2 regions of the Streptomyces sp. NPDC127106 genome follow, and region 1 is predicted to be linked to the other one. Evidence: riboswitches for the same ligand, from Rfam matches in the RefSeq annotation. Region 1 holds a riboswitch; the other holds the start of a gene.
What was found. A riboswitch is a leader RNA that binds a small molecule or an ion and turns the genes downstream of it on or off. The one in region 1 is predicted to bind cyclic di-AMP.
Positions count from the first base shown of each region.

Region 2: linked by a shared signal. The riboswitch ahead of ACFVGY_RS17100 (peptidoglycan DD-metalloendopeptidase family protein) and the one ahead of ACFVGY_RS05590 (M23 family metallopeptidase) in region 1 are both predicted to bind cyclic di-AMP.

Region 1 is NZ_JBHXTC010000003.1:261,925-265,802, forward strand. Features, by position in the region: gene ACFVGY_RS05580 (HPr family phosphocarrier protein) at 1-133, shown strand, start outside; gene ACFVGY_RS05585 (GntR family transcriptional regulator) at 372-1,037, opposite strand; gene ACFVGY_RS05590 (M23 family metallopeptidase) at 1,239-2,033, opposite strand; cyclic di-AMP (ydaO/yuaA leader) riboswitch at 2,047-2,202, opposite strand; gene ACFVGY_RS05595 (M16 family metallopeptidase) at 2,412-3,779, opposite strand.
Region 2 is NZ_JBHXTC010000017.1:78,822-82,699, forward strand. Features, by position in the region: gene ACFVGY_RS17095 (SGNH/GDSL hydrolase family protein) at 142-930, opposite strand; gene ACFVGY_RS17100 (peptidoglycan DD-metalloendopeptidase family protein) at 1,111-2,124, opposite strand; cyclic di-AMP (ydaO/yuaA leader) riboswitch at 2,129-2,331, opposite strand; gene ACFVGY_RS17105 (tyrosine-protein phosphatase) at 2,643-3,461, shown strand; gene ACFVGY_RS17110 (aspartate aminotransferase family protein) at 3,546-3,878, opposite strand, start outside.

The DNA of each region.
Region 1 (3,878 bases):
GGTGCTGGGCCTGGGTGCACAGGGTGGCGAGGAGATCGTCCTGGCGTCCGACGCCGAGGGTGCCGAGATCGCGCTGGACCGCCTCGCGAAGCTGGTCGCCGAGGGGCTGGAGGAGCTCCCCGAGACCGTCTGACCCTTCGGGTTCGCACCACGAACGGCGGAGCCGCGGCCTCCGGAGCATTCCGGTACCGCGGCTCCTCTGTTTTCCGCACCCCGCCCTGCCGCGCACATTCCGGGCGGGTCGAGGAATTCACTTCGCCGGCCCGGTGAAGGCGCGACGGGAAGTACCGGGCCGGGAAATACCGGGGCACGGAAATATCGGGGTCAGAATTGCCGGGCGCAGCGGCATCCCCATTCATACGCCGCTTCTGTTAATGGGAGCGGCTCGTCATGTTTACGGCAGGTTGCGAAGTCCTCACCCGCAGCCGGTAGGCCCCGGTCGTCCGGTCGGCGTGGACCGCCGTCAGCGTCTTCGCGCGCTCGGCGTCCCCGCGGGCCACCGCGTCCACGATCGCGCCGTGCTCCGCCCAGCACTCCACCGGCCGGGCCGGGGCCTGCACGGTGTACATCCAGGCGACCTTGTGCCGCATCTGGGTGAGCAGCGTGATCAGCCCGGGGCTCGCGGAGGCCTGCGCCAGGGTCTCGTGGAACCAAGCCCCCAGCGCCCGCAGGTCCTCGCCCTGCCCCTGCCTGGCCCGCTCCTGGCCCAGTCTGACCAGCCCGCGCAGCACCTTGAGGTGACCCTCGGTGCGCCGGCGGGCGGCCCGCGAGGCCGCCAGCGGCTCCAGCAGCATCCGCAGCTCCAGCAGGTCGGCCGCCTCCTGCTCGGTGGGCTCGGCGACGCAGGCGCCCGCGTGGCGGCGGGTGGTCACGAAGCCCTCGGACTGCAGCGTCCGCAGCGCCTCGCGGACCGGGACGCGCGAGACCCCGTAGCGGCGGGCCAGCACCTCCTCGGTCAGCCTGGCGCCCGGTTCGAACGCCCCGGAGACGATGTCGTCGCGGATTGCAGTGCATACCGCGTGCGCGGGAATACGCAAGACGGGACCTCCGCTTCTTTCCGATTGCCGGCGACAATGCCGTGACCGTACTGGGATCGTATGGGGACTCTATTGCAACCGGCTGAATTTTCCGAGCGGCGACGGAAATCGGCGGTATTTACGGCCATGACGCCGAAGGCCCCGGCTCGGTGAGCCGGGGCCTTCGGAGGAAGCGTGCGGGTCCGCGCGTACGCGCTGGGATCAGAGGTTCACGCCGTGCGACCGCAGGTACGAGATCGGGTCGATGTCCGAGCCGTACGAGGCGCCGGTGCGGGCCTCGAAGTGCAGGTGCGGGCCGCTGGAGTTGCCGGTGGAGCCCGACAGGCCGATCTGCTGACCGGGGGTGACCTGCTGGCCGACGGAGACGCTCAGCGAGGACAGGTGGCCGTACTGCGTGTACGTGCCGTCGGCGTGCTTGATGACGACGTTGTTGCCGTACGCGCCGCCCCAGCCGGCCTCGACGACGGTGCCGAGACCCACCGCTTGCACCGAGGTGCCGGAGGCGGCGTGGAAGTCGATGCCCGTGTGGCTGCCCGAGGACCACATGCCGCCGCCCGCGCGGTACTGGGTGGAGACGTAGGAGTCGTCGAGCGGGGAGACGAAGGTGTTGAGGCGCTTGCGCTCCTCCTCGCGGGCGGCGCGCTCGGCGGCCTCGCGCTCGGCCTTCGCCTTCTCCTCGGCCTTCTGCTTGGCCTCGGCGGCCCGGGCCTTCGCGTCGGCCTCGGCCTTCTCCTTGGCGGCGGTGGCCTCGGCGGCGGCCTGCTGGGCCTGGGCCTGGGCCTCGACGTCGCCGGCGAGGTCCGCGGCGGTGACGACCGCGTTCAGCCCGGTGTCCTCGGTGGAGGGGGCCTTGTCCGAAGCGGCGAACGCCGGGCCCGCGAGCGTGCCCACGACACCGGTGGTCGCGAGGGCGGCCACACCGGCGTAACCGGCGGTCTTGCGGCTCAGACGGCTGGAACCACGGTGCTTGCCGGCGGCACGGCTGCCAAAGGCCATGAGGAGGCTGATCCTTTCCTTCCTTCTCGCCTACCGGGTTAGCTGACGGGTTCGGAGCAGGAAGGTCTCCTACGGGCCCCTCTGGCGAGGCGGCCCGATTCACCCCAGGGACATGTGGGTCCCCGGCTCCCCAGGCTCGCGCCTGACGGGGACTCGGCGATCGCTGTCCGGTGCCGCGGTTGCGGCGCGTACATCTGACGAACAGCACGGCCGACGCTAGGCGGATCATCAGTCAATCACCAAATGGTCACGGCCTTTTGTTGCGCACGCCACACCGCATAAGCCGACCTTCGGGCCAAACAGACATAAGGGGCTCCGGCGGACAAGCCGCCGAAGCCCCTTGAATCACCCGCCCGTTGCGGCGGGCGACGGACGACGTCAGTTGGTGACGACGGTGACCTCGCCGATCCCGAGCGCCCGCACCGGCTCCTCGATCTGCGCGGCGTCACCCACCAGCACGGTGACCAGACGGTCCACCGGGAAGGCCTTCACGACCGCCGTGGTCGCCTCCACCGTGCCGGTCGCGGCCAGCTGGGCGTACAACTGCGCCTGGTAGTCGTCCGGGAGCTGCTGCTCCACCTGGTCCGCCAGCGTGCCGGCGACGGCCGCGGCCGTCTCGAACTTCAGCGGGGCCACGCCCACCAGGTTCTGCACGGCCACGTCCCGCTCGGCGTCGGTCAGGCCACCCTCGGCGAGGGTGCGCAGCACCTTCCACAGGTCGTCCAGGGCCGGGCCGGTGTTGGGGGTGTCCACCGAGCCGCTGATGGCGAGCATCGACGCGCCCCGCCCGTCGGCCGTGGAGCGCAGCACCTGACCGAAGGCGCGCACGCCGTAGGTGTAGCCCTTCTCCTCGCGCAGCACCTTGTCCAGGCGCGAGGTGAGGGTGCCGCCCAGGCAGTACGTGCCGAGCACCTGCGCCGCCCACACGGTGTCGTGCCGGTCCGGCCCGATCCGGCCGATGAGCAGCTGCGTCTGCACCGCTCCGGGCCGGTCGACGATGACCACGCGGCCGGTGTCGTCGGCGGTGACCGGGGGCACCTCCGCCGGCTGGCCGGCGGTACCGGTCCAGGCGCCCAGGGTGTCCGCCAGCACCTCGTCCAGGTCGATGCCGGTCAGGTCGCCGACGACCACCGCGGTCGCGGTGGCGGGGCGCACGTGGGCCTCGTAGAAGGCGCGCACGGCACCGGAGTCGATGCGGGCCACCGTCTCCTCGGTGCCCTGGCGCGGGCGGGACATCCTCAGGTCGGCCGGGAAGAGCCGGCGGTAGAGCTCCTTGGCGGCGCGGCGCTGCGGGTTGGCCAGCTCGTGCGGGATCTCGTCCAGGCGGTTGCGGACGAGGCGGTCGACCTCGCTGTCGGTGAAGGCGGGCGCCCGCAGGGCCTCGGCGAGCAGGCCCAGGGCCTTCAGCAGCCGGGAGGCGGGGACCTCCAGGGAGACGCGCACGCCCGGGTGGTCGGCGTGCGCGTCGAGGGTGGCGCCGCAGCGCTCCAGCTCGGCCGCGAACTCCTCGGCGGTGTGCTTGTCGGTGCCCTCCGACAGGGCCCGGGCCATGATCGTGGCCACGCCGTCCAGGCCCGCCGGCTCGGCGTCCAGCGGGGCGGAGAGGTTGATCTCGACGGCCACCACCTGCTGGCCCGGCCGGTGGCAGCGCAGCACGGTCAGGCCGTTGGGCAGGGAGCCGCGTTCGGGGGCCGGGAAGGCCCACGGCCGGGGCTGCCCGGCCTGGGGCCGCGGGTGGAAGGTCATCGTGACGGCTGCGGTGTCGCTCACTGCTCCGCCCCCTCGTTCTCGTTCTCGGTCGCGTCGGAGTCGTGGGGGGGGGGGGGGGGGCGGGGGGGGCGGGGG
Region 2 (3,878 bases), on a different contig from region 1:
GGGGGCGCGCCCGCGCGGAACCCGCACCGCGCCCCACCACCCCCGCACCACCCCCGCGGCAGCCTCACCGCCCGGCCCGCGCCGGCCGCGCCGCGGGGACCTGCGGCAGCTGCGCCGCCCGCGCGGAACCCGCCCGCCGGCCTACAGCGGCAGCAGGTCCGGCCGCTTCGCCTCCACGTGGTCCCCGGAGGACTCCCCGCGCAGCCGCCGACCGATCCACGGCACCAGGTACTCCCGGGCCCACTGGATGTTGTCGCGGGTCACGTCCACCGAGCCGCGCGGCTGCTGCGGCGGCCACGGCTGGTCGGGGTCGGCCGGCACCTCGAGCCCGAGCACCTGGGCGGCGCGCAGCGCGACCCGGGTGTGCCCCTCGGGCGAGAGGTGCAGCCGGTCCTCGTCCCAAGCCCGGCGGTCCTGTACGGACTTCAGCGACCAGAGGTCGAGGACCGGGCAGCCGTACCGGTCGGCGATGGCGCGCACGTGCGCGCTGTACGTGGCGACCTTGCCGCGCAGGTGTTTGAGGACGGGCACGCCTCGGGTGTCGAAACCGGTGGTGATCATGACCTGGCCGCAGGAGGCGGTGAGGTCGGCGACGGCGGCCTCGAACCGCTCGGCGACGGCGTCCGGGTCGCTGCCGGGCCGGATGATGTCGTTGCCGCCCGCGCAGAAGCTCACCAGGTCGGGGGCGAGTTCCTTGGCCCGGGGAACCTGCTCGGCCACGATCTGGTCGAGCAGCCGTCCGCGCACCGCGAGGTTCGCGTACCGGAGGTCGCCCTCCGGGCGCTGGTCGGCCAGGAGCACGGCCAGCCGGTCCGCCCACCCGAGAAACGTCCCGTCGGGCCCCGGGTCCCCCACACCCTCCGTGAAGCTGTCCCCGAGTGCCGCGTACGAGCCGATGGTCCGGTACGTCTGTTCTGTCGTCTCTGTCATCGTCGTCGCTGCCACGGGACCATATCCTTCACCGCGGGACGTGACCTACGCCACCGTAGGCAGGGGTTGACGGACCGTGATCTATACCACCCGGTCGGTGTGGAATAACAGCGCGTGAGGCCGGGACCCCCCTCGGGTCCCGGCCTCACGCGGGTCCGTCGCCTCCGGCGGCGCGAGCCGTCAGATGGTCACGCCCTTGGAGCGCAGGTAGGCGATCGGGTCGATGTCCGAGCCGTACGAGGGACCGGTGCGGATCTCGAAGTGCAGGTGCGGGCCGGTGGAGTTGCCCGTGGAGCCGGAGAGGCCGATGGTCTGACCGCCGCTCACGCTCTGGCCGACCGAGACGGAGAGTTGGGAGAGGTGGCCGTACTGGGAGTACTTGCCGTCCGCGTGCCGGATGACGACCTCGTTGCCGTACGAGCCGCCCCAGCCGGCGGAGACGACGGTGCCGGCGCCGACGGCCTTGACGGTGGTGCCGGAGCTCGCGATGAAGTCGACGCCGGTGTGGTAGCCGCTGGACCACATGGCGCCGGCGGTCTTGTACTGGGTGGAGACGCCGCCGGAGACGGGGGCGGTGAAGCCCGCCGCGGTGACCGCGCCGGCGGCGGTGCCGGCGGCCACGCTCTTCTTGGCGGGCGCGGGCGCGGGCGCGGGGGCGGCGCCGAGCGGGGAACCGGTGGTCGGGTCGGCCGGAGCGGTCGGGTCGGCCGGGGCCTTCTTCTTCGGCTTCGGCGCCGGCGCGGGCTCCTCGGCCGGCGCCTGCTCGGGAGCCTGCGCGCCCGGGGCGCCCGGGGCGCCGAGGGTCAGCTCCAGGCCGGGGTGGATCAGGGAGGGGTTGTCGCCGACGGCTTCGCGGTTGTCGGCGTAGAGCCGCTGCCAGCCGCCCTTGAGGTCGTGGTCCGCCGCAATGACGGAGAGGCAGTCGCCCGTCCGGACCGTGTAGACGGTCGCAGCGGCGGGGGCGGTGGAAGCGGCCACCCCTGCCCGGGCGGCAGCCGGGGCCTGCGGCGCTCCTGCCGGGACGGCGGAGGTGGCGGTCGGAGCGGCAGCCGGGGTGCCGGCCGCGTGGGCACCGGTGGCGCCCATCAGCGGCAGGGCCAGGGCCGCTCCGCCGGTGCCGGCGACGGCTGCGCCGACGAACCCTCGGGTGATGGAACGGGACTTCGGGCGACGGTGCTTACCCTTTGCCGGCATGGCGAATTCCTCTCCGGCGCCTGCGAGGTGAGCTGTCGGGTTCGGATGGGAGATGTCCGGCCGTCCGTGCACGTGCGACGCGGATGCACACGCGAAGTGAACGGAACACGTACGGCTTCACCCCTAGCCGCTCCGGAGCGGAACTCCGATGCAGCGGCCTACCTGGTTCCCCCGCTCCTGCCGCGCGAGTTCGGTCGATTGCTGTTTCCGGACGGCGGCAGGATTAGGCGGTCCATCCGGATCGGTCGCGAACGTAATCCAACGGGACCGTACGGAACAAGCCGTGAATTTCCTGACGGATTCACAGGGGCGGGATTTCGGCGGAATTCCGGTCACCCTGCGTCCATTCCCCACCGCCAACAACCGGCCCGGCCGGGCCATTCGGCTTTGACGATCAGGCACTCACGGTCACCGTATGATCTGGCTCACGGGGCTGCGCCCGATCTCGCCTCCGGCACCGGCAAGTTAGTCCCAAGCAGAGCAATTCGGACACTGAATGACGATGCGGAGGATTCCCCGTGACCCAGCAGATACCGCCCACCTCGCCGGACATACCGCTCCCCGAGCCCGCATTGTCCGGTGTGCGTAATTTCCGCGACGTGGGCGGCCTGCCGACCGCCGACGGGCGCAGGGTCAAAGCGGGACGACTCTTCCGAAGCGGACATCTGGCGCATGCCACTGAAACCGACACGGAATTCCTGGCATCGCTCGGGCTGCACACCGTCTTCGACTTCCGCAACGCGGCCGACCAGGCCCTGGAAGGTCCCGACGTCGAGCTCCCAGGGGTGCGCAACGTCAACGTCCCGCTGTCCGATCCGGCCGCCGGCAAGGAATTCTGGACCATGGTCCGCGACGGGAACGTGGGCCAGCTCCGCGGGCTCCTCGGCGACGGAAAGGCCTTCGCCCGGATGGTGAACTCGTACCGCGCGATGGTCGTGGACCGCACCGCCGAGCACAGCCGGGTCCTGCACGCCCTCGCCGAGGACAGCCTCCCGGCGCTCATGCACTGCGCGGCCGGGAAGGACCGGGCAGGCCTGTCGGTCGCCGTCACCCTGCTCGCGCTGGACGTCGAGCGCGACGCCATCGTCGCGGACTACCTGGAGTCCAACGCCCCGCACCGCCGCTACCGGGTCCGTCGCGGCAGCGACGCGCCCGAGGCCCGCTCCCCCGAGGTGATGGAGCTGCTCGCCCCGCTCTTCGACGCCCGCGCCGCCTACCTGACCGCGGCCTTCGACACCATCGACGAGCACTGGGGCGGCGTCGACCGCTACCTCGCCGAGGGCCTCGGCCTCACGGCCGGTACCCTCGGCCGGCTGCGCGAGCGGCTGCTCGACTAGCCGTCGTCGGGGCGACCACCGCCGTCGGCCACCGACCGCCGACGACCGCCGCCGACCACCGCCGGGGCAGGCCGGTCGGGAGGGTCACCCGCCGGCGACGGCCTGCCTGACCAGCGTCCGCCCGAAGTCCCACAGGAGCCCGCCGCCGGAGTGCGCCTCGTCCATCACCGCGCGGAAGGCGCCGACGAACCGGTCGACGTCCGCCTCGTCCACGATCAGCGGCGGGATCAGCTTGATGACCTCCAGGTGGTCCCCGGAGACCTGCGTCAGGATCCGGTGCCGCTGGAGCAGCGGCACCACCACCATCTGCGCGAACAGCCCCTTGCGGGCCGCCTGGAGCATGGTCCACCGGCTGCGCAGCCGCAGCGAGGACGGCCGGCCGAACTCGATGCCGATCATCAGGCCCCGGCCGCGCAC